DNA from 2 places in the Shewanella marisflavi genome. Region 1 is predicted to be linked to the other one. Evidence: riboswitches for the same ligand, from Rfam matches in the RefSeq annotation. Region 1 holds a riboswitch; the other holds the start of a gene.
The links. Region 1 has a riboswitch for thiamine pyrophosphate ahead of thiC (phosphomethylpyrimidine synthase ThiC). Riboswitches for the same ligand answer to the same signal wherever they lie in the genome.
Positions count from the first base shown of each region.

Region 2: linked by a shared signal. The riboswitch ahead of CFF01_RS10690 (TonB-dependent receptor) and the one ahead of thiC (phosphomethylpyrimidine synthase ThiC) in region 1 are both predicted to bind thiamine pyrophosphate.

Region 1 covers NZ_CP022272.1:2,014,708-2,031,147, forward strand. The annotation lists gene CFF01_RS08760 (MFS transporter) at 1-871, opposite strand, end outside; gene def (peptide deformylase) at 1,061-1,552, shown strand; gene imuA (translesion DNA synthesis-associated protein ImuA) at 1,760-2,506, shown strand; gene CFF01_RS08775 (Y-family DNA polymerase) at 2,507-4,183, shown strand; gene CFF01_RS08780 (error-prone DNA polymerase) at 4,183-7,299, shown strand; gene CFF01_RS08785 (tRNA-uridine aminocarboxypropyltransferase) at 7,419-7,955, shown strand; gene trhA (PAQR family membrane homeostasis protein TrhA) at 7,918-8,598, opposite strand; gene CFF01_RS08795 (hypothetical protein) at 8,832-9,875, shown strand; TPP riboswitch at 10,023-10,121, shown strand; gene thiC (phosphomethylpyrimidine synthase ThiC) at 10,282-12,243, shown strand; gene thiE (thiamine phosphate synthase) at 12,246-13,853, shown strand; gene CFF01_RS08810 (HesA/MoeB/ThiF family protein) at 13,840-14,610, shown strand; gene thiS (sulfur carrier protein ThiS) at 14,611-14,820, shown strand; gene CFF01_RS08820 (thiazole synthase) at 14,822-15,601, shown strand; gene thiH (2-iminoacetate synthase ThiH) at 15,601-16,440, shown strand, end outside.
Region 2 covers NZ_CP022272.1:2,438,730-2,455,169, forward strand. The annotation lists gene CFF01_RS10660 (oxygen-binding di-iron domain-containing protein) at 13-744, shown strand; gene CFF01_RS10665 (NAD(P)H nitroreductase) at 912-1,460, opposite strand; gene CFF01_RS10670 (HvfX family Cu-binding RiPP maturation protein) at 1,585-2,175, opposite strand; gene CFF01_RS10675 (phosphotransferase) at 2,314-3,354, opposite strand; gene pnuC (nicotinamide riboside transporter PnuC) at 3,393-4,046, opposite strand; gene CFF01_RS10685 (hypothetical protein) at 4,088-4,348, opposite strand; gene CFF01_RS10690 (TonB-dependent receptor) at 4,398-6,539, opposite strand; TPP riboswitch at 6,612-6,732, opposite strand; gene CFF01_RS10695 (YcfL family protein) at 6,840-7,229, opposite strand; gene CFF01_RS10700 (PaaI family thioesterase) at 7,263-7,727, opposite strand; gene CFF01_RS10705 (PaaI family thioesterase) at 7,724-8,221, opposite strand; gene hinT (purine nucleoside phosphoramidase) at 8,252-8,605, opposite strand; gene CFF01_RS10715 (hypothetical protein) at 8,794-9,360, opposite strand; gene CFF01_RS10720 (CsgG/HfaB family protein) at 9,620-10,468, opposite strand; gene CFF01_RS10725 (curli assembly protein CsgF) at 10,471-10,890, opposite strand; gene CFF01_RS10730 (curli production assembly/transport protein CsgE) at 10,906-11,373, opposite strand; gene CFF01_RS10735 (response regulator transcription factor) at 11,370-11,996, opposite strand; gene CFF01_RS10740 (curlin) at 12,165-12,716, opposite strand; gene cctA (tetraheme c-type cytochrome CctA) at 13,000-13,347, opposite strand; gene htpX (protease HtpX) at 13,682-14,545, opposite strand; gene bioD (dethiobiotin synthase) at 14,787-15,509, opposite strand; gene CFF01_RS10760 (methyltransferase domain-containing protein) at 15,525-16,328, opposite strand; gene CFF01_RS10765 (aminotransferase class I/II-fold pyridoxal phosphate-dependent enzyme) at 16,332-16,440, opposite strand, start outside.

The DNA.
Region 1 (16,440 bases):
ACAGAATAAGCAGATAGATCACAAAGGATTTATTCCCCAAGGCAATTTTTTGTTTATACCAGGGAGCCTTGCTGTCGGCCTTGGCCAGTGTATTCCAAATAAAGTGCAGGCTAAACCAGATAATATAGATAAGCAGGCATTGCTCACCGTCGATCCATTTGGCGCCGTAGGACATCAAGATCACTAAGGTGCCGAAAAACAGCAGGGCGAAACGGGCATTGCCCAGTACCTGTTGAATGTCCATCAGTACCTGAGAAAGTGACTTACCGCGTTGCTGGTGGGGATCGGTTGGCTCCTTGTAGACAAAGAGCGCCGGAATAAAGTTAATACCAATCCAAATGGCCGACATGATGAAGACCCAGTCCCAGCTAATTGCGCGCACATAGCCGGCAATAAAGGGGCCGAGGAAACCTCCGACATTGACCATCATATAAAAGATGCCAAAACCCAAGCCTCGATTGGTGTGGTCTGTGGTGCGTGCCACTGTGCCTGTCACCACGGGCTTAAAGCAGGCGGCGCCGATGGCGACGCCCATGAAGGCGATAAAGAAGCCGCTGAAACTGCTCACCTGACCTAGTAAGAAGTAGCTGGGACACATGATGGCATAGGCCAGTAGAAACATCTTGCGGTAGCCATAGCGATCGGCCAGGGCACCAGTAAGTACAGGAAAGAGGTAGAGAAAGAAGGGGATCATCCCCTGCAGTAGGCCGCGCTCTTGCTCACTAAAGCCTAAGCCTCCCTGGTGAGCAGGAGAGGTCATATAGAGAGAGGAGAGCGTAAAGAAGCCATACCAGGCGAGTCGCTCGAAGATCTCCATGGTGTTGGCCACATAAAAGGTACTTGGCAAAGGGGTACGTTTCAGGTTTGACATTCTTATTCTCGTATATTGTATACAGTTTATGGTTTCATGCTATCGGCTACGCTGATGAATTACAAGTCAATCGGGGGCACGGTTTGGCTTTGCAGGGATGAAAACCATGGGTTTGCAGTTGCCTTTAATGTGATTTAGGTCATAATGGCGCCACTTTTTAGCCATTTTTAAGAGCCAGAACCGCACACTATGCCTGTACTCGATATATTGACCATTCCCGATGAGCGCCTGAAACGTAAGGCAAAGCCTGTAGAAGATGTCACCGCCGTGCAAGGTTTTATCGATGATCTGATCGAAACCATGTATCACACGGATGACGGTATTGGGCTGGCAGCTACCCAGGTGGGCAGTGAGCATGCCATCTTGGTTATTGACCTCTCTGAAGATCGCGATCAACCCCTAGTGCTGATCAACCCAGAGTTTGTTGAGCGCTCAGGCGAGATAGTGGGTGAGGAAGCTTGCCTGTCAATTCCGGGTTATCGCGCCAAGGTGAGCCGTTTCGAGCAGGTTAAGGTTAAGGCGCTTGATCGTCAGGGAGAGGCCTTTGAGATAGAGAGCGATGATTTCCTGGCTATCGTATTGCAACATGAGATGGATCATCTCGACGGTAAAGTTTTCATCGAACATCTGTCGCCGCTCAAGCAGCAGATCGCGTTGAAGAAGGTTAAGAAGTACCGTTAACCCAAGGCTCAGCCGATAAAACCACCTTAGGGTGGTTTTTTTGTGCCTGTCCGCCGCTGGCGCCTAAAAAATGAGCCGTCAGTGTGACTGATCTTAGTGTTTCTCTCTTGCGATCTGGCCAATTATAAATATACTGTGTTTATATACAGTATTATTGTTTTTGGCTTAGCTTAACTTGTAGGTAAGCCGACTAAGAGTGGGTGTATTATGGCCTTGGCAGATCCTCAACTTGAACGTTTGCTCGAACGTGCCGATCTCTGGCGCGGTGATGCCTATTATCCCGGACCGTTGGGTCAAGATAGCGGTTATCCCGAGCTTAATCGTTATCTGGGGCATGGGGGCTGGCCGGCCCATGGACTGTGCGAGATCTTCTATAGCTGTGAGGGTATAGGCGAGCTAAGCCTTGTGCTCCCCCTTATGCGCCGATTAATTCCCAGCCGTTCGCGGCAAAGCGGTGCTGCAAGTCTGGTGAGTCTGGTGGCGCCGCCACATGTGCCTTACCCTCAGCAGCTGCTTATGCAGGGTATAGATGTCAGCCGTCTGTTGTGGGTGGATACCCAGGTGCCTAAAGAGCAGCTGTGGGCGCTCGAACAGATCTTAACCAGCGGCGTATCTCCCTTGGTGTTATGTTGGCTCGATCAGCTCAGCACGAGTCAGGCCAGACGTTTGCAACTTGCCTGTGAGAAGGGAGAGAGCCTGTGTGTCTGTTATCTACCGAGTAAGCTCAAGGTGCAGCCACATCCTGTGCCGCTACGGCTAGCCCTGCAGCCAGAGCTGGCGGGGAAGTCCTCTGCTTTCGCCACTCAGGTGGATATTCTTAAGCGCCGTGGTGGCTGGCCTGCGCCTAAGTTTAGCTTGTCTTTGCTACCTGAACTGCTGGCGCAGAGTCTGAAGGGCGATACGCCTTCGTCTCTGGCGGGAGGACAGGTTGTGCAAGGGCCCTGGAGCACTTAGATGTTGTGGCTGGCGGTATATTTTCCCCATTGGCTACTTCAATATCAAAGCTACCATCAGGGGATAGAGCCTGGCGCGGCATTGGCTCTTTATGAGCGTCAATCGAGCCAAATATTGCTCAGTTCTCAGGCAGCAGCCAACCAAGGGGTAGAGGTGGGCCAGAGCATCGCCACGGCGCAGACCCTCTGCCCATCACTGCAGCTATTGACCTATGATAATAGCCTCAGTCAGAGCGCCAGCGATTGGCTGTGTCAATGGAGTTATGCTTATAGCGCCAGAGTGGTGCCCATGGTGTGTCCCTTCGATGGGAGCAAGCGAGATGATCAGCTACAGGTGACAGATACTTTGTTGTTTGAGGTGGGCTCCATGGTGAAAGTCTTTGGCAGTTTAAATCAGCTGTTAAGGCAATATCATAGCGCCGCAGTCGCTTATGGTCTCGAATGTCAGTTTGCCTTAGCTCAGAATCCCTTGCTGGCACAGTTGGGGGCCAGATATCAGCCCATGTCGTGGCCGGAGCGGCTCATATTCACTCAAAAAGATGTGACCCTTGAGGCTAAAGCGGGGGAGGAAGTCGCCCAAGCAGCTGACGCACAGGCCCGTGTTGGCGAGGAGGAAAACACACAGCAGGTCTTGCCTCAAGTGACTCTAATGCAGCTGGCGCCTCTGGCTATCTCAGCCTTACCCTTACCGCTCTCGGTGCAGCGCGCCTGTGAAAACATGGGGCTAACACAGACGCAGGAGTTACTCGCCTTGCCCCTGAGTGAGTTGGGTGAACGCTTTGGAGAGGCGATGCTGACCCTACTTGCCCAGCTTAAAGGTCAGTTACCTCAGGTGCACAGATTCTATCAACCGCCCGAGAGCTATCAGCATAAGCTTGCCTTGCTCTATGAGGTGAGTCATCTCGAAGGACTGGCGTTTCCACTGAGTCGCATGCTCGCAACCTTATCGAGCTATCTTATGCAGCGTCAGCAGGCAGTATTGGCTTTACGTTTGACCTTAGTGTTTCGCGACCTGACGATGACGCCGCTGCGCTGCGATATCCGCTATCCTTTTGCCGAGCACAGGGCCGATGCCTTGCTCAAGCTGTGCCGCGTGCAGCTCGACAGCTTGTCCTTAGCGGCGCCCGTGATCAGCCTGGAGGTCGAAGCCGATACCTTAGTCGCGCTGGCGGTACAAACCCCTAACTGGTACCAGAGTCAGGGCAAGTCAGATGTGAGTATGCGGCTGTTATCTCTGCTTGAGGCTCGCTTGGGCGCCGAGAAGGTGAAGGGCGTTAGCAATTGCAGCCATCATCTTCCTGAACACAGTTGGCAGAGCCGCTCCTTTTCACAATGGCGCCAGACGCCCCAAGGTGCAGCTTGGCAAAGCAGTCATGAGTGCGCCGAGCCCAAGGCCAGTTATCAGGGAAAGACACGTGCTCTGAGTGAGAGTGCGGGGTTGCAAGTTGATCTGGCCCAGGGGAGCTGTGATGGGCGAATCCGCCCCAGCTGGTTGCTGCGTCAGCCAGAACCTATCTTGCCAGAACAAGTGACTCTGCTAAAGGGACCCGAGCGCCTGCTCTCTCCCTGGGGGAATGAGGCGCCGCGAGATTATTACCTGGCTCAAATGGAGCAAGGTGGACTGTGCTGGGTGTTTCGCACGCCTCAGGGGTTATTTTTACAGGGATGGTTTGCTTAATGTACGCCGAGCTGCATGCACTCTCTAATTACAGCTTCCTGCGCGGCGCCTCCCATCCCCATGAGCTGGTGGAGCAGGCCAGCCTGCTGGGCTATCAGGCGCTGGCATTGACCGATGAATGTTCCTTTGCCGGGGTGGTGAAGGCTCACGAAGCGGCCAAGCGCTGCGATCTTAAATTGATCTTAGGTGCCGAGTTTCATCTCGATGAGGGCCTGTTCGTCCTGCTGGCACCCAGCCGCGTAGCCTATGGGGAGATCAGCGCACTGATCACCCAGGCAAGACGCAGTCAGGGAAAGGGGGAGTACAAGGTGAGTCTCAATAGCCTCTTGAAACAGCAAGAGAGCCTAGTGTTATGGCGGCCTCCTTCCTTGGCCCAATTTCAGCTAACGCTTAGCACTGCGTTGGATGAGGGAGAACTGCTGGTGGTATATCAGGAACATCTGCGACAGATTGGCGCAGAGCTAAAGCGGGCGTTTTCAACCCGGTTGCACCTCTTGATGGAGCGGCTCTTGTTGCCGGGCGAAGCGCTTCACTTGCAATTGTGGCAAAGACTGGGCGAGGTGCTGACCATTCCCTGTGTTGCCACAGGTGGCGTACGGATGCATGACGCTTCTCGTCAGCCACTGCTTGATGTACTCACCTGCATTGCTCATGGGCGGGATCTCGACAGTGGGGCGGCCCTATGTTCTATCAATGCCGAGGCGAGCCTTAAACCCATTGCGGCGCAATATAAGCGTTATCCTCAGGCCTGGATAGACAAGGGGCTTGCACTGGCGCGCCAGTGTCACTTCTCTTTAGATGAGCTTAAGTATGAATACCCCGCGGAGGTGGTACCGGCTGGCATGCAGGCCTGTGAGTACCTGGCCCAAGCCGTGAGAGAGGGGGCCAAGCGGCGCTTTCCCGAGGGGGTGCCTGACAAGGTCAGGTTGCAGTATGAAAAGGAGTTAACGCTTATCAAGGCGATGGGTTATGAATATTTCTTCTTGACCATCTATGACATCGTTTGCTTTGCCAAGTCACAGCAGATTCTGCATCAGGGGCGGGGCTCGGCAGCCAACTCTGTGGTGTGCTACTGCTTGGGGATCACTGAGGTTGACCCCACCAAGATTAACATGTTGTTCGAGCGTTTCATCTCTAAAGAGCGTAATGAGCCGCCGGATATCGATGTGGATTTTGAGCATGAACGGCGCGAGGAGGTGATTCAATATATTTATCGCAAGTATGGCCGGGAGCGGACTGCCCTGGCAGCGGCGGTGATCTGCTATCGCTTTAAGAGTGCCATGGGTGATGTGGGCAAGGTGTTGGGGATAGATGCCGAGCAGATCGCCATTATGATAAAAAAGATCGATCGCCGCGATCCCAAGCAGCATTGGACTGCTCAACTCGCCGCCATGCTACCAGAGTCGGGGCGAGGGCGTATGCTACTGCCGCTGGTGCAGAGCCTTATCGGATTTCCTCGTCATCTGTCGCAGCATGTGGGTGGCTTTATTATCTCAGCCGGCCCCTTGTCTGAGTTGGTGCCGATTGAGAATGCGGCCATGGTCGATCGCACTGTGATCCAGTGGGATAAGGATGATCTTGAGAGCCTTGGCTTGCTAAAGGTTGATATTCTGGCGCTGGGCATGTTGACGGCGATCCGTAAAACCTTCGCCCTGTTAAGTACACCTGAGCGTCCCTTTACCATGGCCGATCTGGAGTGGGAACAAGCCGAGGTTTATGCCATGTTGCAGGCTGGCGATAGCATAGGGGTGTTTCAGATCGAATCTCGGGCACAGAGTGCCATGTTGCCCAGATTAAAACCCGCTTGTTATTACGATCTTGTGGTGCAGATTGCCATCGTCAGGCCGGGTCCTATTCAAGGTGATATGGTGCATCCCTATCTGCGTCGCCGCGATGGACTGGAGACTGTGGAATATCCCAGCCCTGAGGTGCAGTCAGTGCTGTCGCGCACCATGGGGGTGCCTATCTTTCAGGAGCAGGTGATCCAACTGGCCATGGTGGCGGCCGGATTTAGCGGTGGTGAGGCCGATCAGCTGCGCCGGGCGATGGCGAGCTGGAAGCGGACCGGTGAACTGGCACAGTTTGAAACCAAGCTCCTTAACGGCATGGCGAAACGGGGTTATAGCAAGAGCTTTGCCGAGCAGATTTATCGGCAGATTAAAGGGTTTGGCGAGTATGGTTTTCCCGAATCTCATTCTGCCAGTTTTGCCTTGCTGGCCTATGCGTCGGCCTACCTTAAGTATCATTACCCGGCGGCGTTTTGCTGCGCCTTACTCAACAGCCAGCCAATGGGTTTTTATAGCCCGTCGCAGTTAATTCAGGATGTACAGCGCCATGGGGTGATGGTGTTGCCTGTGTGTGTGAATCACAGTGATTGGGACAATCGTTTGGTGGAGATTGAAGCGGAGCAGGGGGCGGCGATTCGTCTAGGATTTCGCCAGGTGAAGGGGCTGCAACAGGCCGATATTGACCGATTGCTTAAGGCGCGTCCCGAGACAGGTTTTACCCGGGTCGAGCAGTTGTATGAGATCGGACTCTCTTCTGCCTGCCTGACGCTGCTTGCCAGTGCCGATGCTCTGCTTACTGTGGCTGGGCACAGGTATCAGGCGCGTTGGCAGTTGAGTGCGTACCAGCCGAGTCTGCCGCTGTTTGATGATTTACCCCCTGTGAGCAGTCAGGTAGTGTTGGCTGCGCCGAGTGAGATGGCTGCCATGCAGAGCGACTATCGCCACCTTGGTTTGAGTCTGGGCCGTCATGTGATAGCGCAGCTCAGAGAGCGGGGAGAGCTAAAGGAGTGTTTAAGCGCGGCCCAATTGGTGGATTGCCGTCATGGTCAGTTGGTACATGTCGCCGGCGTGGTAGTGGGGCGTCAGCGTCCGGGTACCGCCTCGGGGGTGACCTTTGTGACCCTAGAGGATGAGACGGGTAACATCAATGTGATCGTATGGAGTGCAACGGCCAGGGCGCAGCGTCAGCCTTTTTTGACATCAAAAATATTAAAGGTAGTGGGCATACTTGAGACCCAATCTGGGGTGAGTCATATCATTGCGGGCAGATTAATAGATGTTTCTACTATGGTGAATAATTTTGAGCCAAAAGCGAGAGACTTTCGCTAGCTTGCTTAACATGTCGTAAATACTCGTTAATTTATGTCGACGCCAGGCTAACCTCACTCGCCTGGCTAGGGTATACTGGCGCCTTTATCGAGCCTGCAAACCGCAAAGAAGTTAGTTAAATGAAATTTATACTGCTCACACATGCGCGGGAATATGAGCGTCCCTCCAATACGGGCACGCTGGCGTTGCAGCATTTTCCTGAGTTATGCCGCCGTGTGCCTTGGTCACGGGTTGAGCCCGATGCTTGGCTTAAGCAGGCCTGCGAGTCGGGTGAGGCGCTGTTACTCTTTCCGCCAAGTGATGAAAGCCCGCCAGCGTTTACCCTTGAAGCCTTAGTAGAGGAGGCTCAGACGCCGTTACCACAGCAGATCATTATTTTGGATGCCACCTGGCAGGAAGCCAGAAAGATGGTCCGTCAGAGCCCCTATCTGCAACAGGCGCGGCGCTTAAGCCTGTCAGAGGCATCCACTTCTCGTTATCGTTTAAGGCGCAATCAGGTGGATCAGGGCTTGTGCACCATAGAGTGCATCATCAGCCTGCTAAGAGGTATGGAGATGTCAGATGAAGCGCAAGTTCTGGATGCGGCGTTTGACGCCTTTATGTCAGAGCATAGTCAAGTCAAAGCACCGTCAGATAGACACATAGAAAATGACTGAGCGCTCCTGCCAGCACAAACAGATGCCAGATGGCATGATTATAGGGGATGCGTTTACCCACATAGAAGATCACCCCAACACTATAAAAAATCCCGCCGGCCATTAATAGCTGAAAACCTAGGGTGCTCATGGCCTCAAGCAGTTGTTTCATGACGATAACGCACAACCAACCCATTACCAGATAGAGCACCAGACTAAAGATCTTAAATCTGTGGATAAAGAGTGTCTTAAACAAGATCCCGCCGAGTGCCAGACACCAGATGGCGAGCAATATTCCATCGGCTTCGGCGCTGCCTAATTGGATCAGCATGAGTGGGGTATAGGTGCCGGCGATGAGCAGATAGATGGCGCAGTGATCGGCAATCTTCAGCTTATGTTTTAGCTTGGGATCAGACACGCTGTGGTACAAGGTTGAGCAGAGAAACAGGAGTATGATACTCAGGCAGTAGATCAACATACCACCCAGTTGCAGATCGCTGAGACTATCCCAACCTTTCATCATTGAAAAAATCAATGCCAGAATACCGGCAAGCACCCCGAGTCCATGGCTCATCGCATTGGCCAGCTCTTCAGAGCGGCTATAGGGCGCGGCGATTGACACTAGGGGATCAGCTTGGTTTAAGGGGAGTTCTTGGGACGGCATCATGCTCTCTATTGACTGGTTAGACCTCAAGCTGAGTCTAACAGTATGCTATCGCAAATGAAATACTTTAGCGTACATATGTAAGCTTAAAAGTTTAAGGTGACTCTTAATGTTTGATTTTAAATTACTTTAATATATATAGTGTCCACCTATAACAGGACGTGGAACTTATGGGTCAAGCTTAGCCTCTAAAGCGCTAAGTTACCTAAGGAAAGGATCTGTCCCTCTTGCAAGTGACGCCACAGGAGCTGCATAAACCAAGGCAACCAGAACAAGAGTATCATTGGTCGGCGATTAAGCTTAACGCCGTATGTCCTGAGCCACTTGCGCTAACCTGCCTCGATTTGCTTGAGGAGAGTGCTGAGCACCAGCGGCGCCAGCATAAGTTCCTAGGGATAAGCTTAACAGATCTTATGCTTGTGCTCGGTGTCTTGCTGCTACATCTGTTTCTACTGTCCATGCTTAATTGGCGTTATCCGTTATACCATGGCCCCGTCTCTCGCGCTGAGCCGTCTACCAAGGCGATAAGTGCCTATATGCTGAGCGCTGCCCAACTTGAGGCCATGACCACGCGTGAATTAGCCAATCAAGCAGGGCCGCTAAAAACATCATCTGAGTCTCAATTAGTTGAGCCTGTTACCGAGGAGCAGAGTCTCACCTCGCTATCCCAACTGAAATCACCTGGCGCCTCGCCCCCGCAGAAGCAACTGATCCAGAAGCACAGTCCTGATCGGGGTAATGAGCAAACTCAGACGGCCGGCGCCGAGAAGAGTCAGGCAAAAAGCCATGATATCGACCCAGAGCTGCCAAGGAGAGTGGCAGAACAAGGGTTCACCTTTGAGGCGCCAGATCTAACAGAATATAACGCGCCGCCTCAACAGCGGCCTTTTGCTGGGGAGCTCGGCGTCATCACCGGAGACTATCTGGCCAGGCATCGTCAAGCCTTGATCGATAAGCTGGTACAGCGCGCGGCCGATGCGGCGACAATGCCCAAATCGATAAGCGAGATGGATGGGCAGATGGCGCAGTTAGCCCTGCCAAAAATCGATGAATATAACACGGCAATTACCCTGGACAGTAAATTGGACCCGAATCGTATCGTTAAGCTTGGTGATACCTGTTACCGGGTGGTTAACGTCGCGACTCCTATCAATCCTCACGCACAGAACCTGGGGTTTCCTTTTAAGTGTGGTGAAGACAAGGTGAAGCAGGCGATTAAGGCCTCGTTAGACAGGCACCTTGAGCTGATGGGCGTTAGCCAGAAAAGCAATAACTAAGATGATTTTTTTTCACCACAAAATCAATTTTAGCGAGCATTTATATTTTATATTGCTGTTTATATTGATTTATTTCGTTTGATTTATTTGCTTCTAACCTCGTGAGTTAAGGGCTTGTTTATCGCTAAGGCTTAGGTCTATACTGGGCACCTCTTGTCGGAGTGCCATTAGGCTGAGACCGTTAATTCGGGATCCGTTGAACCTGATCAGGTTAGTCCCTGCGAAGGAAACAAGCATAATATGACCTTGGTAAAGGCTAATTTGTAGGCGATAATTTGCCCTTGAACTTGCCTATCAAACCATATTTTTGACCTGGTGCGATCATCTTATATCGTCCGTGGTTAATGCCCTCAACGCCAACTTCTCCAGACAAGCAACTTCATTTAACTCAATAGTGAGATTGCTTATGTCAACACGTCGTGAAACTCGAGCCCGGGCCCAGGCCTTTATCGATAATCTAAAACCGCTACAACATGCCAATTCAGAGAAGATCTACTTGCAGGGGAGTCGAGCCGACCTCAAGGTTGCCATGCGCCAGATCCATCAGTCCGATACCCTGATTGGTGGTACCCAATCGGCGCCCATTGTTGCAAAGAATCCGCCAATCAAGGTTTATGACTGTGCCGGTCCCTATTCAGACCCTAAGGCAGATATCAATGTGCGTCGCGGTCTGGATAAGCTGCGCAGTACTTGGATCGCAGAGCGGGACGATACCCAGACGCTAAGTCAGGCAAGCTCGGGTTTTACCCAGCAACGTTTGGCCGATGAGGGACTGGATCACTTAAGGTTTGAACATCTGCCAAGACCGAGACGCGCTAAAGATGGCAAGGTGGTAACCCAGATGCACTACGCCAGACGCGGCATTATCACCCCTGAGATGGAATATGTGGCCCTGCGGGAAAATATGGCTCGCGATACTGTGATCGATGAGGTGTTGACCCAGCGCGCAGCAGGGGAAAGCTTTGGCGCCAAGGTGGGCCAGGCGATAACCCCAGAGTTTGTCCGTCAGGAACTGGCCGCTGGCCGGGCGATCATTCCTTTAAATATCAATCACCCAGAAGCCGAGCCGATGATCATTGGTCGCAATTTTCTGGTCAAGGTCAACGCCAATATAGGGAATTCCGCGGTGACTTCCTCTATCGAAGAGGAGGTGGAGAAGTTGGTGTGGGCGACGCGTTGGGGCGCCGATACTGTAATGGATCTTTCAACCGGTCGCTATATCCACGAGACTCGCGAGTGGATCATTCGTAACTCGCCTGTGCCCATAGGCACGGTTCCCATCTATCAGGCGCTGGAGAAGGTCAACGGCATTGCCGAAGATCTCACCTGGGAGATCTTCAGGGATACCCTGATTGAGCAGGCGGAGCAGGGGGTGGACTATTTTACTATTCACGCCGGTGTCTTACTGCGTTATGTGCCCATGACGGCGAAACGTTTGACCGGTATTGTATCCCGCGGCGGTTCTATCATGGCCAAGTGGTGTCTCTCTCATCATAAAGAGAACTTCCTCTATGAGCACTTTGATGAGATCTGTAAGTTGTGCGCGGCCTACGATGTCTCTTTGTCTCTTGGGGATGGTATGCGCCCAGGTTCCATTGCCGATGCGAACGATGAAGCGCAGTTTGCTGAGCTTGAAACCTTAGGGGAGCTGGTTAAGCGCGCCTGGCAACACGATGTGCAAACTATCATAGAAGGCCCGGGGCATATCCCGATGCAGCTGATCAAAGAGAACATGGATAAGCAGCTCGAGCTGTGTGATGAGGCACCTTTTTATACCTTAGGCCCGCAAACCACAGATATCGCGCCAGGTTATGATCATTTCACCTCGGGGATCGGCGCGGCTATGATTGCTTGGTATGGCTGTGCGATGCTCTGTTACGTCACCCCTAAGGAGCATCTGGGACTGCCCAATAAGGAAGATGTGAAACAGGGACTGATCGCCTACAAGATAGCGGCCCACGCCGGGGATGTGGCCAAGGGGCATCCTGGCGCTCAGATCCGCGACAATGCCTTGTCGAAGGCAAGGTTCGAGTTTCGCTGGGAGGATCAGTACAACCTGGGATTAGATCCCGATACCGCCAGGGCTTATCACGATGAGTCCTTACCTCAAGAATCGGCCAAAGTTGCCCATTTCTGCTCCATGTGTGGCCCTAAGTTTTGCTCAATGAAAATCACCCAGGAAGTACGTGAGTACGCCGCGGCGCAAGAGAGTCAGGCGCAGGCGATTGAGGTACAGCACAGCCAGGCTTATGAGGCAGCGCCTCAGACACAGATCCAGCAAGGGATGGAGAAGATGTCGGCGCAGTTTAAGCAGACCGGTGGCGCCCTTTATCACAGTGCCACAATGGCCGACGTTGAAGAGGTATAGCCATGGGCAGTGCTAAACCTATCGTCTGGACCATAGCCGGTTCAGACAGTGGTGGCGGCGCCGGGATTCAAGCGGATCTGGCAACCATAGCGGATCTCGGCGGTCATGGCTGCAGCGTGATCACCTGTGTGACCGCGCAAAATTCGGTAGCGGTCAATGGTGTTGAGCCGGTCAGCGACGCCTTGCTGCTCAATCAACTCAACACCTTGCTGGTTGACCTGCCGCCAAAGGCGATAAAAATTGGCTTGCTGGCGAATCAGCGTCAGATTGATCTGCTTGCCGATTGGCTGGCGACGCATTTTACATCACACGCCAAGGTCACTGGTTATCAGGTCCCTATCATACTAGATCCTGTGATGGTGGCTTCCTGTGGAGACACGCTTGTCAGTGCTGAGGCTGATAAGGGGCTGGATTTTTCCCCGTTCGGGCAGCTACTTACCCTGATCACTCCCAATGGCCAGGAATTTGAGGCACTGTCGGCGTTAGTGGGTGATGATAGTGGCGGGATCTCTGCTAAGGCGCAGAATTTAGCCCATTATCTGGGCTGTAACCTCTTGATAACCGGCGGCGATAAGGGGGCCTTTTGGCAAGCGCAGTACGCCGAGGATCATTTTGTCTGCCATAAGGTACCTCATACCTCAGCTTTGCATCAGCATAGGGGATTTCGCCTTAGTAGCGAGCGAAGTGATAACCCAAACCACCACGGTAGCGGCTGCACGCTCTCATCGGCAATTGCGAGCTTTCTCGCTCATGGCTTGGTGTTGCATGATGCGGTCTTACTGGCTAAAGCCTATGTTGGTCAAGGGATCGCGGCGGCCAGCCCGGTAGGCGCAGGCTCGGGGCCACTAGAGCGTTGTGGCTGGCCTAAGAGGTTGAAAAGCCTCGCTAAGATAAGCTTAATCGATGCAGAAAACTGCAAGGGCCCCGATTTTCTAAGGCATATTTCACACCATACTCCTCATGGCCTTGCGCTTAGCTTTCCTGCGTTAACCCAGCCGATCGGTATCTATCCCGTGGTAGGTGATGTCAAGACCCTATCACAGGTGCTGGCAGCAGGAGCCAGCACGGTGCAGCTTAGGATAAAACAGCTAAGCACCACAGATGAGCTAGAGCGTCAGATAATTGATGCCATTGCTCTTGGGAGAGAGTATGGCGCTCAGCTCTTTATCAATGACCATTGGCAATTGGCGGTAAAACACGGCGCATTTGGTGTCCATCTGGGTCAGGAAGATCTGTTTGATGCCGATCTTGAGGCAATTGCCAACGCAGGGATGGCGCTTGGGCTCTCGAGTCACGGAGTATTTGAGATGGCGCTGGCGTGCCAACTCAAGCCATCTTATATCGCTCTAGGGCATATCTTCCCAACTCCTACCAAGTCAATGCCGTCAAAGGCGCAGGGGCTAGAGAACCTCAAGCATCTGGTGGCTCTTTTTGACCCCGGATGTCCGCGGGTGGCGATTGGCGGCATAGATAAATCGCGACTCGAAGCCGTTAAAGCGACAGGTGTCGACGCCGTGGCGCTTGTCAGGGCGGTAACCCAGGCTGCTTCGCCTGGCGATGCCTATCTTGAGTTACTCAGGCTTTGGGAGAATGGCGATGCCGCTAGCTGATCAACAATTTATCCAGTTTTCTCGGCAGATCTTATTGCCGGAAGTGGGCGAAGACGGCCAGCAATGCCTGATGGCGGCTCGCGTAGCGATAGTCGGGATAGGTGGTTTAGGTCAGCTTTGCGCCCAGTATCTGAGCGCGGCCGGCATTGGTGGGCTGACGCTCATCGATGACGACAAGGTTGAGCTGAGTAACTTGCCGCGCCAGTTACTGTTCTCCCTTGATGATTGCGGCAAGTACAAAGCCTTGGTGGCTCAGCAAAAACTAGGTTCAGGTCATTACAATGCTGATATTTGCCAGATAACAGCCAAGACTGAGCGCCTTAATCGGCAAAATGCCAGGACGCTCTTCGGTGATGTGGATCTGGTACTGGATTGCAGTGATAACTTTGCCACCCGCCACTGTGTGAATGCTGCGTGCGTAGCAGCCAATCTGCCCAATGTCGTGGGCTCTGCTGCGCATTTCAGTGGTCAGTTGATGGCCTTCGATTTATCAAGGGCGCCTGAGGCGGGCTGCTATCACTGTGTTTTTCCCGCCGAACTAAGAGTCAGTGAAAACTGCTCAACCCTTGGTGTGCTGGGGCCTATGGTCGGCACTATGGCATCGATGCAGGCGCTACTGGCCCTTAAGCTGATCATGGAACTGGGTGGGCTAGGGGAAATGCAGCGATATAACGGCCTAATGGCAGAGATGCACAAGGTGAGATTACGGCGCGATCCTCACTGCCCTGTGTGCGCCGACATGGCAAAGGAGAGATAGATGAGTGAGATCAGAATAAGTGTCAACGGCCTGCCGGTAACGCTGCCAACAGGGACCAGCTTGCTGGCAATGTTAATGGCGCAATCGATCAATTTGGACAGCGTGGCATTAGTGCGCGGCGGTGAGCTAGTACCTAAGTCACAGTGGGCTGTGACTGAGTGTGAAGCAGATGATGTGGTTGAAATTTTTGGTGTAGTGGCAGGAGGATAATATGTTAACCCTAGGCGATACTCAGTTCTCATCGCGTTTATTCACTGGCACGGGCAAGTTTTCCTCTGCTAATCAGATGCTCGCGGCCTTGGCTGCCAGTAGCTCGCAACTGGTGACCTTGGCAATGAAACGTGTCGATATTAAAGGTGGCTTTGACGATATTCTTGCTCCCCTGCGGCAAAGTGGTGTTAAGTTGCTACCCAATACTTCTGGTGCCCGCAATGCCAAGGAGGCAATTTTTGCCGCCGAGTTGGCGCGGGAAGTGCTGGGGACCTCTTGGGTGAAACTTGAGATCCATCCGGATCCCAAATACCTGATGCCCGATCCTATTGAAACCTTTAATGCCGCTAAGGTGTTGTGTGAACGCGGTTTTACGGTTTTACCCTATGTGCATGCCGATCCCGTGTTGTGCCGAGCATTGGAAGAGGTGGGCTGCGCCGCTGTGATGCCTTTAGGCAGCCCCATTGGTTCTAATCAGGGACTCGCAACCGCTACTTTTTTGAAGATCATCATAGAGCAGGCCAATGTCCCCGTAGTGGTGGATGCGGGAATAGGAACCCCTTCACAGGCCATGGCTGCGATGGAGATGGGGGCGAGCGCCGTACTGGTCAATACAGCGATTGCTGCCAGTCGGGATCCGGTAAAAATGGCGCTTTGTTTTGCCGAGGCGGTTGCGACTGGGCGTAAGGCTTATGAAGCAGGATTGGCCGAGGTACACGCCAGGGCGATAGGCACCAGCCCACAGCAGTCGCTGACTGGATTTTTAGCGGAGTCTGATTGATGAGTTTTATTCAGCAGCTAGCTAAGCTTTCCAGAGAGACCTTGAAGTTAAGGCTGTATTCGACCACACCAGCCCAGGTTGAAGCGGCAATTGCGGGGGAGCAGGGCAATCTTGATCATCTGTTAGCGCTACTTTCTCCGGCTGCCGAAGCTTATATTGAGCTGATGGCTCAGCGAGCTGCGGCTTTGACTCGGCGGCGTTTTGGTCACAACATAGGTCTCTATCTGCCCCTGTATCTGTCTAATCTCTGTGCCAATGAGTGCGATTATTGTGGTTTTACCATGAGTAACAAGCTTAAGCGCAAGGTATTGAGCGCTGAGGAACTAGCCGCCGAAATGGCGGTGATCAAGCCTCAGGGATTCGACTCGATTCTCTTAGTCTCCGGCGAGCATGAGACTAAGGTGGGGCTGGACTATTTTTCGTCCGTGCTGCCACAGGTAAAGGCGCAGTTTAGTCATGTGGCCATGGAGGTGCAGCCCTTGAGCACAAAGGCTTACGACGCACTGGTGGCAAGAGGGTTGGATGCCGTTATGTTGTATCAGGAGACCTATGACCCCACCACCTACCAGAAACATCACCTGAGGGGCAACAAGCAAGACTATGGCTATCGTCTAGAATCGCCTGAGCGTATCGCCCAGGCCGGCGTGGATAAGATAGGGCTTGGGGTCCTCTTAGGCTTGGATGATTGGCGTATGGACGCGCTGTTGATGGGGCACCATCTCGATTATCTCGAGCGGCGGTTCTGGCGCAGTCGCTACAGTATTTCACTGCCGAGGTTAAGGCCCTGTGTCGGGGGCATTACGCCTAAGGTGCAACTGTCTGATCGGGGATTAGTACAG
Region 2 (16,440 bases), 420 kb from region 1:
GGAGTCGATTCCATGAAAAGTGAGCTGATCATCGAAACCCCCACCCATAAGTGGCTCTACTTTGGTCGCGACCCCGAAAAACCCGATAAGATCATCGACACCAACCAGTACATGGTCGTCAGTAGCCATAAGGCCCTCTTGATGGACCCTGGTGGTATAGAGCTATTTGCCGCTATGCTGGCCAATATTGTCAAACATATTCCACTGGAGCAGTTAACCCACCTGTTCGCCTCTCATCAGGATCCGGATATTATCTCGTCGCTGGGACTATGGGATCAGACGCTACCCAAGGCGAAACTCTACTCGCCCTGGCTGTGGGAAGGCTTTATTCGTCACTTTGGCATGAACAACATCAGTTATGAGCCCATTGCCGATAATGGCGGCAGCCTCGCCCTGGATCAGGTGGAGCTGCAATTTATTCCCGCCCACTACCTGCATGCTTCAGGTAATTTCCATGTCTATGATCCTGTGACTAAGGTCTTGATGAGCGGCGATGTTGGGGCAGCCCTAGAAGATGCTCAAGCCGATATCTATGTGGATGATTTCGAGCAGCACTGTGCCAAGATGGCCTATTTTCACCAAAGGTGGATGCCCTCGAATCGGGCCAAGAATGATTGGATAAACCGGGTGAGAAAGCTGGATATTCAATACCTCTGCCCGCAACACGGCAGGATATTTCGCGGTCCTCAGGTCAAGCAGTTCCTTGACTGGTTCGAAACCCTCAATGTCGGCGTGGGCGTCTAGGCCTGGCATTGGTAACACACCACAAAAAAATGCCCGCTAATCGCGGGCAACACAATCACTTAGGGTGAAAACCTTGCATAGGTAGGATGCAGGCTCCCCTTCACTTTGCCAGTTTTCTCCACAGTGTAAACCCGACCAAAGTCGAAGTTTTCCTCATAAAGGGCGACCTAAAGATAGCGCACCGCTGATTCGGGTGACTTTTGCGGCTTTAAGGGCGCCTTCACGGCAGGGGTACCCAGATAAAGAAAACCCACTATCTGATCTTGCGCCGACAAGCCCATCGCCTGGTGCAGATGGCGATTAAACGCCAAGGGACCTGTGCGCCAAATCCCCCCTAACCCCATGGCAAAGGCTGCTTGCTGCATCGCCATGCAGGCACAACCCGCGGCAATATGCTGTTCAAGTGGCGGTACCTTAGGGTGCTCCGTCACCTTAGCCACCACAGTCACGACCATAGGGGCGCGCAGCGGCATATTGCCCGCCTTGGCCAGCGCCGCTTCATCGGCACCTTCACTTTGCATGGCTTCGACAAATAAGGCGCCCAGACGTGTTAAGCCTTCATCTTTGGCAATAATAAACTCCCAGGGACTGAGGCTGCCATGATCCGGCACGCGCACAGCCGCTGCCAGGATCTGATTTAACTGCGCTTCATCGGGCGCTGGCGCCACTAATCTGGGACTAGACTGACGGGTTAACAGAAGTTCGATAGCATCCACGAAGATTATCCTGTAATTAAAATCTTGCTCGAGAGTAGCAAATTGGCAATAAAAATCCCACCAAATTGGTGGGATTTCGTCACTCGAGGCCAAGGTGATTGTTTAGCCTATATCTATGACTTGCCTATGTTTTAACTAGGTAACGCCGCGCGATAAAATAATCTAGGCTGGTATAACGACCACCGCCTATCACCAGCAAGGCCAACAACATAAACAGATAAGTGATGGCAAATTCGATACCATTGTTCAAGATCACAAAGTTACCCGACGATGTTAGCCAATCATAGTGGCCATGTTCCTGAAGCAAAGACTTGGCTGCTGCCAGTTTCTCCGCCGAGGCCAATACCTGCTCGTTGGCCAGCCAGGAGTTAGGATCGGCTATCGCTAACCAGCCATTCTTCCAATGCACGCTAAAGGCCGCCACCGCCATGGTGACCATCAAGGGGATAGATATCAGTCGGGTGGCTAAGCCCAGGATCAACAATATGCCCCCCAAAAACTCACTGCCTGCAGCCAGAGCCACCATCACCTCGGGCATTGGCAAGCCAAGACCCCACTCGGCATTACCAAACCAGGCCGCCGTATCGCTAAAATTGGACAGCTTATTGTAGCCAGCTTGCATGAGAACCGGCGCCAGATAGAGTCTGAGGGCCAAGGCCGCGATCCCGTCTACCTGACCTATGGCTTTAATAAATTGGGCGTACAACTTCTGCATAGCTTACTCTCTCATTAATTTGTTATGACCTAATAGACCCAAATCAGAGGATTTAAATTTCGGCCGATAAATCAATCGCGTCAAATCTGTCTATTTGAAGATAGTCTATGACACTAAAAATGAGAGTTCTGAATAGAATTAGGCTATTAACGCCATAAAGTCATCGAAACATTGCAGGTAGTCAGCCACACTATGGGGCAGACTCGCATCAGGCTCGGTCTGCACGCCTTGAAAGCATGCCCCCCCCTGACTTGCCATCAGCAGAGCCCAACAGGCTGCAAACATCCAGTAGAGGGCGACCGCGTTTGGAATCGCTGCCTGCGCCCTGTCGTTAAGGTGGGGGTGTTCGCTTAGGTAGCCCAAGATCAAACTATGACGCTGGTTTGAGGAGAGCCTGTGGCTCGCCAGTACACTGGCAAGATCCACTAGAGGATGGGAGCTACAGGCATATTCATAATCGATACACCACAGACGCCCCTCACTCATCAACAGGTTATGAGGATTCAAGTCCCTGTGACTGTATTGGGGTGACACCATGCAGGCATCTAAGCTCAGCAGTAACTCATCGACTCGCTCGCTAAGGGCCTTTAGTGCCTGCCATCTCTGCTGCCATGCCTGCTGGTAACTTTCGGGCAAACTTGGGCCATCGGCCATCGTTTGAAGCTGCTGATAATAGCTATGCCACTGTTCCCCTACCGACATAGAATTAGCCGGTAACGGCAGTTCGCTGAGCCCTTTCAGCAGCCTCAACAGCGCCTGCTCGCCACCAGGCCAACACTCATGTTCCTCTATAAGCGGATGAGCGGGATTAGCCGTCATTAGCTGACTCCAGTCCTGCTGGGTCTGAATATAGCGACTCAGATAAAAACGACTGTCGTCTGACACATAAAGTAACTCAGGCGCCAGTTGCGCTGTTTGGGCCAGGCGCCAATTCATCACCTCATCGTCTCGCTTGCAGATCTGACTGCTGGCCTGGCTATTGATCCGCAGCACAAACTGCCCGTTGCCAGTCACTAGGTGATAGTTCTGATTACTCAGACCGCGGGACAAGGGAGCGACTACCCAGCTGTCATCTATGTAGCAACCCAGCTTTGCGAAAACCCTTTCCACCTCGCTTAGTACATTAGAAGGCAGATGGCATTGCAACCAAGTTGTTGCCTGTTGACGATTAAGCGCCATAGTGGCCCTTACTTATGCGTAAAGGGTAACAAGGCAGCTTAATCATAGGAGTAAGCGCCATCCTCGCCCATCCCCTGATGCATGCTGGTGCGCCACAAAAAGTAACCACCTATGGCCATGCCCACATACAGAATAAACAGCAAAGAGGTCAGCATCAGTCCCTTATTGAGATACAGGTAGATGGAAACAAGGTCGATCACTACCCAATAAAGCCAATTTTCCAGTACTTTACGGGCCACCAGGTAAGTTGTCATCACGGCAAAGCAGCTGGTTGCTGCATCGAGATAGGGATAGGACGCCTGGGTGTAACTGGCCATCAAGTGACCGACCACTAAGGAAACGACGCTGGTAGCCAGAATAAGATAGAGGTGTCGCCCTAGCGACCAGCTAACCACTTCTACGCCGTTATCATCGCCACCACCGTATCGCCACAGCCAGAAGCCATAAACCGCCATCACCATGTAATAGACATTTAGCAGCGACTCCATCAGCAAAGAGACCTCCCAAAACAGCACGGTATAGATAGCCGTACTCACTAAGGCTGCCGCCCAGCACCAGATGTTGCCGCGCATGGCGAGCGCCAGATAGGCCAAGGCCAGTAATACCGCCACGGCTTCCCAGGCTGTCAGGCCATTGGCCTCGGCGAAGGCGCCGGAAAGTGTCGCCAATAAGGCAGACCAGAGATCTGTCATAGCTTAAGCATCGCTCCTGTTATCAGTGGGTCAGTCTTGAATTACTGTTGGTGAGAGAGATCCAACTCGCCGCCAATAAACTTGACCACAAATACCGCCTTGCCCCACTTCTCATGTGCCGCCTGCATTTCGGTTGCCAGCATCGCCATCACCTCGCCATACTCGCCGCACACCTGTGTGGCCATAGCATTGGTTCGCCGCTCGATATTGGCATAGGTATCTACCCTATCGATAAACCATTGAATGGGGTCGATATAATTATCCTTTAACGGATACATGCTGATTTCAGCTGTTAGTTTCATCTTAGCTCCTTTTGGGGGCGATTGAATGCTCGCCCCTTAGTGAGGGTTATTACATGAATTTGACGTTAAGGGTGACGCCTAGCTGACGCGGATCGCCGTAACGAATATATTGTTTATCCGCCCAGCCGTTATCAGGCTCATTACCGAAATAGAAACCGCGCACGCCGTACTTTTCATCAAGCAGGTTGCGTCCCCACAGATAAGCCGACCAGGTCTCTGTCTCATAGCCTAAGCGGGCATTAAACAAGGTATAGGCCTCAGACTGAGAGTCGTTACTGTCAGAGTAGTAGAACTTACTCTTCCCACTGGTCGTTAAGTTAACAAACCAGCCCATTTCACTACGATAGGTGGCGCCAGCACTGTAGGTAAAGTTAGGCGAGTGAGCCAATTCGCGTCCGCTCAAATCCACTTCCCCACCATATTTATCCTGGTAGACATAATCGCCATAGGCTGTCTCGAGCCAGCCCAGTGTGCCATAGAGTTTTAAGTTATCGGTGGCATACCAGTTGGCTTCAAGCTCGGCACCATAGTTGTGTGAGCTGCCCGCGTTTTCGACGTATAGGATAAATTTCTGTGGCTCATCGGGATTTTGCTGAGAAGCCGAGACCTGTTGATCCCGTCTGTCCATGTAGAAGAGGGAGAAATGGGTGCTTGCATCACCATCGAGCCACTCAGACTTGATGCCAAGCTCATAGTTATACAAGGTCTCTGCCTGGAACTCTTTTTTGTCGCTTAGCGATAAGGGAAGTGACATGTTAAAGCCACCAGCCTTATATCCTCTGGCAATACGGGCATAGGCTTGATGCTGATCGCTCAAGGCTTTACTCAGGGCGATATGACCGCCCCACATGTTTTCCGATGGTGCAAAGGCATCTTCGGCCGAGTCACTGTATTCGCTTTCACGGCGCTCGAAGCGTACACCGACAGAGAGCGCATAGCCCTGACCTAGCTCGCTATCTAACTGACCGAAGAGTGCTAAATTGGTTGCCTCATATTCGGCAGTCAGCCCATCTTCCCAGCCGTTATAGAATTCAAGGGTGTCGTTGTCTTCGGTGAGCCTGAGACCATAGATGCCCACCAACCAGTCGGTACTGTCGTTAAAGAGTCGACCTGCATCCGTCGAGCTTAGACGAAACTCTTGCGATAGCGTGGTTCGATCCCCCAGTTTGTTCCAGGTATAGTCATACTGACACGGCTCCCCGTCACAACTGCGCGCCGCCCAATATTCAGGGTTGGCCCAGTCACCATCATAGCCATGATGAGTATCACTTTGTGCCATAGAGCTTAAGGAGACCAACTCGAAATGCTCGGCGCCCGAATAGGTCAATTTTAGCGAGCCGCCCGTAGTGCGCTGCTTATCCACGCCCGGTTCATCGGTTAAGGTATCAAAACCGTTATTATCTAATGTCCAGGCATCATAGCCGTTATTGAAATTGGCGTGCATCAGGTTGAAATCGGCCACTAAATCATCGGTGGCATACCAGCGCAGTTTGATGCGCCCGGTAAATTCATCCCGCGCATTGGTATCATCACGGCCCAGGTAAAGGTTATCTCGGTAGCCATTTTGATCATGTTGTTGCAGCGACACGCGATACAACAACTTGCCTGAATCACTTAAGGGGCCTGAACTAAAGCCGCTAAAGGTACGCAGATTATCGTCACCTAGCTGCAGCTCGGCGCCATGCTCAAATACTGAGGTCGGGTCGTTACTCTTAAGGTAGATAAGGCCTGCCAAAGCGTTAGCTCCATATCGCGTCCCTTGCGGTCCGCGCAGTACTTCCACCTGCTGCAGGTCATACATGCTGGAGACCATCCCCAGACCCGACAGATCGATATCGTCTATGATGTAACCCACAGAAGAGTTAGGCGCTCCCTGATACTCTTCCTGCTCACCCACTCCGCGGATCTGAAAATATTTGGCTCTGGAGCTGCCGCCAGACCAGTTAAAGTTAGCAATAGAGTTGAGCACATCTTCAAAATGCTGCGCCCCTTCATCTTCTATCTGCTGCTGCTCGATAACGCTAATGCTGGAAGGCACCTTATCTAAGCTCGACTGACGAAAGTCGGAGGTGACAACAATCACTTCCATCTCATCTGTGGTGACAGGCGTATCGCTGGCGAAAACGGTGGTTTGGGTTAATGCAGCCGCCACGGCAAGGGCGACAGGAGAATAGGATTTTAATGTAAACATAGGACCTCAAATAAATATTGAGATCCGGCACTTAAAAAAGCGAGAAAGAATGCACAGTTAGATAGTGTTAAATCTAGTGTTGTGGCCCATTCCTACGCCGGTATTAGCCGGATCAGGTTCTAAGGGTTTGTCTAGCGAACATCTCAGTCAATGCGAAGCCTTTAGCTTGGCGTTAACACCCCTTGGCGAGGCCGATTATACATGAGTCATACAAAGAGTTGACATTTTTAACGCATATTTTGCGCATGGCCCATAAAAAAACGCCGGCAATGCCGACGTTTTAATCAATATATAGCGACCTTAGTTTGAATAGGCCTGTCTAACATAGAGCTCACAACGCACTGCATTAGCATTGGGGGACAAAGCGGTCACCTGCATCTGCTGCTTGCCATGTAACTTAAGGGACTTCCAGCTAACTCCCTCATCTTCGATGGTGGCGCCGTTAATGTCATACCAGGTAAACTTATATTGCAGCTGCAAATCTGTCTTTGCCTTACTGATAATAGTGCCGCGGGCCCTTAAAAATCCCGCATCTACTACAGTCAGGACTCCTGTGACATCCACGTCGGAATGAAAGGAGCGGTTATCAACCCTGCTTTCACCGGTAGAGCTCGCCATGATCCCGCCGGTATGGGGCGCACAGGCACTCAGCCCGAACAGAATGGCAACTATGGCTAATCCCTTCTTCATCAGTATTCTCCTTACACGCCGAAGCGTATCTGATCACTCAATCAAAAAGTGGGCTCGGGCAGTGGCAATGAGCGCCTTACGATTGGTTTGCCAGCAGTTGATATTCACATTGGCCACACGGCGGCCCTGACGGGTAATTTTACACTCGGCAAAACTATCTCTATGGTGTCCCGCCCTTAAATAGTCTATCGAGAAATCGACGATCTTAGGCACCTTAGTGGTTTGCATAAACACCATTAACTGCACAATAGCCGACATTTCCATAAATCCGGCAATCACGCCACCATGGAGTGCTGGTAAGGTAGGGTTGCCGATATTTTCATCTTTTTTGGGTAACTGAAACACCAACTCATCACCGAAACGCACCACCTGCATACCAATAAACTTAGCATAAGGTACGTGATCTAAGAGATGGCCGAAATCATTAAGCTCGGTCGCCTTCTTAACGATATCTTTAACATTCAAAGCTTTGTGGGTATCTTGCTCAGGTACTGTCATTGGCCCTCTCCCATTAGCGCCTGTCTAAAGGCTTCACCCACCATTTCAGGACTGATACGCATAAATGAACCCACGGCATGGGCAATAGGATCATCGATAGAATCCTGATAGGCGATCGCCCGGGTAAAAGCCACGCTCGATGACAATTTATAGCACTCGGCAAAACCGTAGACACTCTTGTTTGGCTCGGCGGCCTTCATATAATCGACCCGCAGATCTAAGGTTGGCGACAACTCCAGCGACTTGTACTTGTCAAAGATATTACAGACCACTGCTGTGCCACTGGCGGTATCCATAAGCGTGGTGATCACGCCGCCGTGGATCACACCTGTATCGGGGTAACCAATCAATTCGCTACTGTAGGGAAGCTCGATCAACACATGCTGTTCGCTGGCTTCAAGCACGCTGAGGCCGAGACGGCGACACTGTACCAGCTGGTCCACAAAGCGAGTCGCCAAATCAGTCAGCGGAAAAAAATCAGGATTTGTCTTCATATGCTCTCCAGCGTTTTTCAGCAATCGCCATTAGCGACGAGACACTAGCGGGCCTAAGAAATCACCGCCCAGCAGATGCATATGAATATGGAATACTTCCTGCCCACCATGTTTATTGCAGTTCATGATCAGGCGGTAGCCATCTTCGGCAATACCAGCCTCGTCAGCGAGCTTTGCCGCCACTGTCATCATCCGGCCCAGGGCCTTTTCGTCCGATGCCTTGACATCATTCACTGTGGGGATCAAATGATTAGGCACAATAAGAATGTGCGTCGGTGCCTTTGGCTCAATATCTCTAAAAGCTGTCACTAATTCATCTTGATATAAAATATCGGCAGGGATTTCGCGTCGAATAATTTTACTGAAAATGGTCTCTTCGGCCATTGCACTATCCTCGATATAGGGTTAACCCTGTCAGTATACTCACAAAATACCATTTTGTGATCCGTCATATAAATAAAGGAGTTATGCCCTGTATCGAGTGGCGAAATTTATATCAGCTAAGCTGTTTAATACATAAAAAAAGCCCGCCACCTTAAAGGTGCCGGGCCACTATAGGTGCTAGCAGTTATCTAATCGAACGCTAATTTATCGCTATTTAATTTATCTTGCTGCTTGAGCTGCTTCAACTCTTCGCGCTCGGCTTCAATCTCCATCAACTCGGGTGATTTGAAAGTCATTTTGATATAGGCATCCTGGCGGGTTTTTGCCAGCTGCTCGAGCGCAACATAGGTACCGTCTTCATCGATAGCATACCAACGTTTACCCGAACAGGTTCCCTGCAACACGCATTGATAAGAGCTCAACTCACTGGCAACATAGTCTGTCTTTAGATAGCCAGACTTAATAAGAGACTGTTTAACGATTTGAAAATCATCATTTAGCTCATCAGCATGCACGCCATATTTGTAACTCGTCATGGTAACTTGCAACAAGCCATGCTGCACATCACCGGACAGCAAATAATGTTCTGCGATAGAGAGGGCCTTAGGTACAACTTGGGTCTGCACCCAAATATCATCTCCCTGATGCTTAGCCTCTTCATACAGGCTAACATCATCGCCCCATTTAAGACCAAAAGGTGCCACTCCATGTGCATAAAGAGGCAATAACACTAATAATAATGCTAACTTTTTCATGGCTTTTTATTCAGCAAGTCAAAAACTTGACGAATTGTACTAAAAGCTTGCTGAGTTCGACATAGACACACAAAGAATAAGGCAATAATCTTTTTAAAATTAACTACTAAGTCACACTAAGTGATAAGAACTATTACTTAGTCACATTATTTTTTTTGCGTCAGTTTTCTAGCGTTTAATAAGCACATCAAGTACATTTTTCTTGCCTAAACCACCAAGAGAGTAGAGATGTATCCAGTTTTGACTTGTTCTGACTGACTTATCCCTGGCTGACTTTGGCCATCACCCTGGCTTCCGAGTGTGCCTCTAACCAATATTTTTGTAACACTGGGCTGCGAAGGCCACTGGCTTGATCCGCTAAATTCCACGCACCTTTCCAGATCCCATCGGCGATCATATGCACTACGGCACTTTCAATTGCCGAAGCAACGCACAAACTCACTGGCTCATTGGAGGTATAGCCCAGCTCTGATTCAAGTAGCTCCTGGGCATCGATAAACTTAAATACACCAGCGGTGATCTCTTTAGAGAGGATAGACTTAGTCGTCGTCACGCTGCTGAGCAAGCGTCCGGTTCGAATATCCACAGCCCTCAGGTTAACCGTGACGGTATCAACCCTAAACTGGGTAGCGGCACCTATGCCTAAATAGCGAGCACCCGCCCCGCCAGTTCTTACATTTGTGTCATAGGCGACAATACCGCCCTCCATCAAAATCTGCGCCGAATTCAACTGGGGGAGCTTGTTGGCATCGCCTTTTAAACCCGCCCTAACAATTTTGCGCTCGGTGAGCAGATTCTGCAGACCCTCACGCTCTACCGGAATAAACCAACTTGAATCATTTAATGCCTGCGCCAAAAAGGCGGTACCGCTTTGGGGGACGGCGGTAGAGAAGTTACTCGAGGGGATCGGCTTATACTGGCCCGTCTGGTCGCGAAAATCATAAACAGCGGCGAGCATGACACCTTGAGGCGCGGGTAAGTTGATGAGATCGTAATAACTCTCACCTTTTGGCATCAGACTTGATGAGGCCTGTACTCGCTCAAGCTCACTAGTGCTTGAGCATCCGCCCAAGATCACTAGGCTAATGACTATTAAAAAATGTTTCATTTTTAGCCACCTACACTCGAACTGTCACTCAGGCCACCCACTTCGATCACTGTCGTTTCCCCAGTAAGCAGATCGGTAATATGCACCAGCAGCATGCCATCTTCGTTGACTACTTGAATCTCAAAATCTGTGGTTTTAAGGTAGCCTTCGCCGCCATTGGCCGCATCGTTAAACAGCTGACTCATTAAACGAGACTCTAAGGAACTTGCCATTCGTTCCAGCGCACTTGGCGGTGTGTAACCTGAGCCGCCCTTATGATCATTTTGCGCTGAGGCATTGGCCAACAGATAGGAGCCATTAAGGTAGCTGCCGCCAAAATTGGGGTTAACTGGGGTGTAGATAAGCTGTGTTGCCTGACTATTGAGGCTTAGTGTGCCCATCAATAGCACAGCGACAGCCAGATAAGGCTTAGCGTGATTCATCATTCAATATCCCTATTAAAATTCATCAGGCGCTAAATCGGGATCCAACCACTGAGCCCAGCTCGCCTGTTGCTTATTTTGCTTCAAAATCGCATCAACCCGCTTTGCCGACTGAAGTGCCAGCTTATCCAGCTGACGGCTTGCCGGTGAAACGACTGTCACAAACACCGGCTTGCGATTGTGCAGTACACTGATCTTGCTACCGCTTCGCGCTGTAGCCAGCTCGACAATGCTTAAGCCGCCATGGTCCGTCATACCGCCAATATCGCGATAGGCGGCCACAAATTCTCGATAAAACCTGTGGCCTATTCGCGTCATAGCGCGGTTGAGGATCAAACCATCGATGAGATCTGACTCCTGGCTAGGCGCGGCATCACTGGTGCTCTGCGCGGCCATGCGAGAACGCTCCTCCACATCAGTCACCTGACAATAAACGGGTGCCGAAATGGCCGCTAACAAGAGTAAGCGGCCGAAGACTATCACTGCTGTACCTCATGCAGATGCGTCTGTGCCCAAGCAATAGCTTGACCACGACTCGACACACCTATTTTTCTAAACACACGATAAAGGTGAGTTTTAATAGTGCTCTCACTGACAAACAGCTGATTGGCAATGTCCACATTGGTGCTGCCGGTTAATAAAGCTTGCAGTACCTCGCGCTCTCGAATGGTAAGATTATCGGTACCTTCAAGCTGTTCCTGATCCAAAGTGGCACTGAGCAAATCAGCAGGAATAATAGTTTGCCCCCGCAGCACATTCGCCAACGCCTTACCTATCTGTTCTAGCGAGGCGTCACCATAAAATACAGCGGCGGTTATGGGAGAAATTAAAAATCGTGCATCGATGAGTTTGGGGTAATGTAGAAACACAACGCGGGCACTATAGCGTTTCTCTATCTGTTTTTGTAACTGATAGGCACGCTGTACATCTATCGTCGCCAAATCAATCACAACCAATGAGTAATTCCCTTCACTCATAGTCACTTCTACAGACTCAGGCGCCACTTTTGTCAATTTAACCAAAAACTCTTGTGGCCAACGTGTCTCCAATAGATCGATCAAGAGTTGCGACCGAGAAACGACTACCCAATTTATCACTTTGAACATCCTGCTCACTCCATGTCACTAGCTATTAGCGTATTCCATCAACCGATATATCATAACAACTATAGATTTAAAAAATAACATCTTAATTGCGCTAATTTTATGAAGCATGAGCAGAATAATTCGTTAGCCTAGGTTACATTCGCCCGACATTTCATCATTTCCCGGGTTTTAACGATAACCCTGGGTAATAGTTGCCCGCTGTGCATTGCCCCATTGAGTAACGATAACCCCATGACCCGAGCCATTTTGGTAAATAGTCACCCCATTGTCGGCGCCAGATTGTTGTACAAATGCGCGATTGTCATTACCTAGTTGCTCGGCATCCACCGATAAACTCACGCCCAATTGCGACACGATCAAACTATTATTAACGCCAACCTGCAATAAACTGGCTTCAATAGCCTCTCCCTGCTGTAGTAAATAGGCCTGATTACCGATCCCTTGCTGACGAAGATCCGCGCTATTTGCCTCGCCCAGCTGTGACATTCTTGCGTTATTATCTACACCGGTTTGTACTATCTCACCCTGTAAAAGATTTCCGTTTTGGAAAATAATGGCCTGATCACCGCCACCTGCTAACTCATTAAACTCACTAAGATCCGCAGCAACAACTGTCACCGAGTTTAAGCCAAAACTCAGTAATAAAAATAAATACCGGCTAACTATACTGCGCAAAAAAACGGCTTTTAAACTAGGAATCATCTGCTTAGTTAGGGTCATTTGACGCACCAGATTGCTTTTAGTGGCCAAGATTATCTATCTAAGTCACAGCTTGTACGTCCACAATGAGTATTAACTCCAGTTAGCCAAAGTATCTATTCAGCAAATAGGACTAATACTTTTCTACTAAACAGGAGTCTCAGCGACTTAGATTCGGCAGTAAGCAAAGAGAGTAACGGCGATAGGAAAGTCAATAAAACAGAAGAAGGAAGGAGTTACGCTTTGCTGCAGACATAAAAAAACACCGACGATAAGTCGGTGTTTTTTCACATTATAAATCTGTTTACTTCAGCACAGATTCAGCAGTACGACCGTCATCATGACAGCTGTCACAAGTCGGTTTGTCACCTACGTTAGAATCATGAGGAGCATGGCAGTCAGCACACATCAGATTACCGTCGTGTGGCTTATGCACTGCATCCATCTCAGACAAGGTACCGTGACAGCTTTGGCACTGCTCAAACTCGTGAGCACCATCTGCAGAAGGCTCGCCATCGGCGTGACATGCTTCACAACCTTCCATCTCAGCGTGCATTTCTGCAAGTTCCTGAGGTTCAGCCATTGCCGCAGGAGACAAGGCAAGTGCCGCCAAACCTGCACCAAATAACGCACTTAATATTTTATTGCTCACGATAATATCCTCTTTTATGTTTGGTTTGGCTGTGTGGGGTCTAGTTGTTATATCCCATCATGCCTTGTTCCTAATTGCACAACTTAGCTTAAAATAGCTAAGGTTTTGCAAATAGGCAAATTTTCTCTAGCGGCGATAGTAACAACAGCAATTCCTTAAAAACGTGCACTTAATCAAATATCTATGCCGCAAACCACAGAGTTACAAACAAATTTGATCTAAATCACACTAATATCATGCGATTTGGCAAGTCGAACTCCTCATCATGGCAATTGATGGATAAAAACGAAAAACGGGAGCGATTAGCTCCCGTTTCATTTTAACCTACCCTGTTTTACTGGGCACGTAACGCTTCGATACGCTTCTCAAGTGGCGGATGGCTCATCAACAGCTCAGCCATCGACTTCTTACCATTGATACCGAAAGCCGCCATCTGCGCTGGCATCGCACCCGTTTCAGGGCCTTGACGCAATCTATCAAGGGCTGCGATCATCTTATGCTTACCCGCCAACTTAGCACCGCCAGCATCGGCCTTAAACTCACGAATACGAGAGAAGTAAGCCACAATCATAGATGCCAGAATACCAAACAGCATATCAAGCACAAACACAACCGCCATGTAGGCAAACATACCTAGACCTTCGCCCTCTTCATCATTGCTGGAAACGAAGTTGTCGATAATGCTTGCCACTACACGGGCAGCAAAGATCACAAAAGTGTTTACCACGCCTTGGATAAGCGTCAGGGTCACCATATCACCGTTAGCCACATGGCTTACTTCGTGGGCCAATACCCCTTCAATCTCATCCTGCGTCATGCCATATAACAGCCCGCTACTCACGGCGACCAAAGAGTTATCTTTGCTCGGACCTGTGGCGAAGGCATTGAGTTCTGGCGACTGATAGATAGCCACTTCAGGCATCTTGATACCCGCCTGATCGGCTTGACGCGCAACAGTTTCAAGCAGCCAGCACTCCATGTTGTCACGAGGAGTCGTGATCACCTCACAACCCATGGTCTTTTTCGCCATCCACTTAGAGATCGCTAGACTGATAAAGGCGCCACCGAAACCGAAGATCGCCGCAAACACTAACAAGCCGCCCATGGTCGATGTGTTAACACCGAGAATGGACATCACAATTGACGCAACCAGCAAAATTGCCATGTTTGTCGCTATCAATAAAAAAATACGCTTCATGTCAGCTCCTATAAGCTTCTATATGAGACACCCTATGTGTCATCTGTCTACCTAACTGACATAATATGTCCACTTTGACAGAGTTCAAGGGGGGAATCATAAAAAATTTTTCAGGCAATGGGATTGAGAGTGTATCCACGCCTAAAAGTGTAGATCTTGATGTGGAGTCTAGAAGCCCCATATTAAGCGAATCTTAAATTTAAGGGCTTTAAAAAGATAAGCCGTTAATCTTTATTAATAATTACTCAACTGACGCTGATTCAGGCGATAACTTGCTCAAATCAAGATATTGCGCAGCGTTCTCGGCGTTAGATTCTGCTAGGTAAGGGATTATGCCTAAACAGGGTGCCTGCATTAACGTCGTGAGTGTCGATAGATTATCACTGGTCACATCCATTAGAGGATCGACACAATTTGCCACCCAGCCCGCAATCCTCACGCCGTCATTAAGGATAGCTTCTTGGGTTAACAAGGCGTGATTGAGACAGCCCAGCTTCACGCCAACTACTAAGATCACAGGCATATCAAGTTGCGACACCACATAGGAGAGAAACCCTTGAGGATTGATCTTACCTGCTTGCCTCAGATTTTCGTTTAGAGGCAGACGCCAACCACCAGCTCCTTCAACCAGAGCAAAATCCACATCCATCAAAGGTAGCGACGCTAAATGCTCAGCGACCGTCTGAGCATCAAGGTTTACCCCAAGCTGCTTAGCCGCAATATGGGGCGCAATCGCAGGTTCAAAGGCAAAAGGATTCACTTGTGTATAATCCAGGCGCACACTCGAGTGTTCCATTAAAGCCAAGGCATCAGGATTTCTAAGTCCCTCTGTGGTCAACTCGCAACCTGACGCAATGGGCTTAACGCCCAGCGTACTGCCCTGCTGCTTGGCAAGATACAACAAGGATGAGGCGACCAATGTCTTACCACTGTCGGTATCGGTTCCGGCGATAAAATAGCGCATAACAGCTTTCCTCAGCTAACCTTTGCGGCTGGCATGAATAAATAAGATTTTATAAGTCAGCGGGATGCCTTGTGGCTGACGCAAACCCTCTGCAAGCGCCTTCAGCGCCTGCCAATCTTTACGTCCCCGAAGCTGCGACTGTGTCTGCTGCGCAGCGCCATCTACAGCCGCCGAAGCCCCAACGCCTTTGATGGAGTAAAGCAAGGATTTCAGCTCGTCGAAATGCACCTGTAGGGACTCTACGACGCCACTTTCCACTTGCCAATTTGCCTCATCGAAGCAGCTAAGAAGCGAATCGGGCTCGGCAAAGGGATTGACTCTCAACCCCAGAGTTTGCAATTCAGGCAGGCTGCCATCGACCACTATAGCAAGATGACACTGGCCTTCAGCGCGCACCACTCGGGTAAGCTCTGTGACAACACTGTCAAAGTCGCGGCACCATTGCAGGGCTAAGTTTGAGTAAAGCGTATCGATACAGGCATCTTGCAAGGGCAGTGCCTGAGCATCGGCGCATAGGGCGCCAAAATGGGGAAATCTTACCTGCATCTGTGACAGCATGCCAGGGGCGATATCCAGACCTATCACCTGGGTATTGTTTGAGCTATCGTCAAAAGCAGTGCCCGGGCCACAGCCCAGATCCAACAAACGCCCTTGAGGCGTGATCTTAGTTAGCAATCTGGCCGCGCTTTGACGCTGCAAGAGATCGTGGCGCTGATACTGGCTTGCCGCCTGGGAAAATTGCCGCGCTATCTTATCGGCGCAGCTGACCCCAGCTTGGGCAGAAAACTCGACTGCTGTACTCACAAGTCTACTACTCACTAATTAGGCATCCTTTGGCTTATCTGTTACGCCTTGCTCCCTCAACACGAGATTAAGCTGTTTCACCAAGGCATCAATATCGGCCCGGCTATGATTAACATTGAGGGTGATC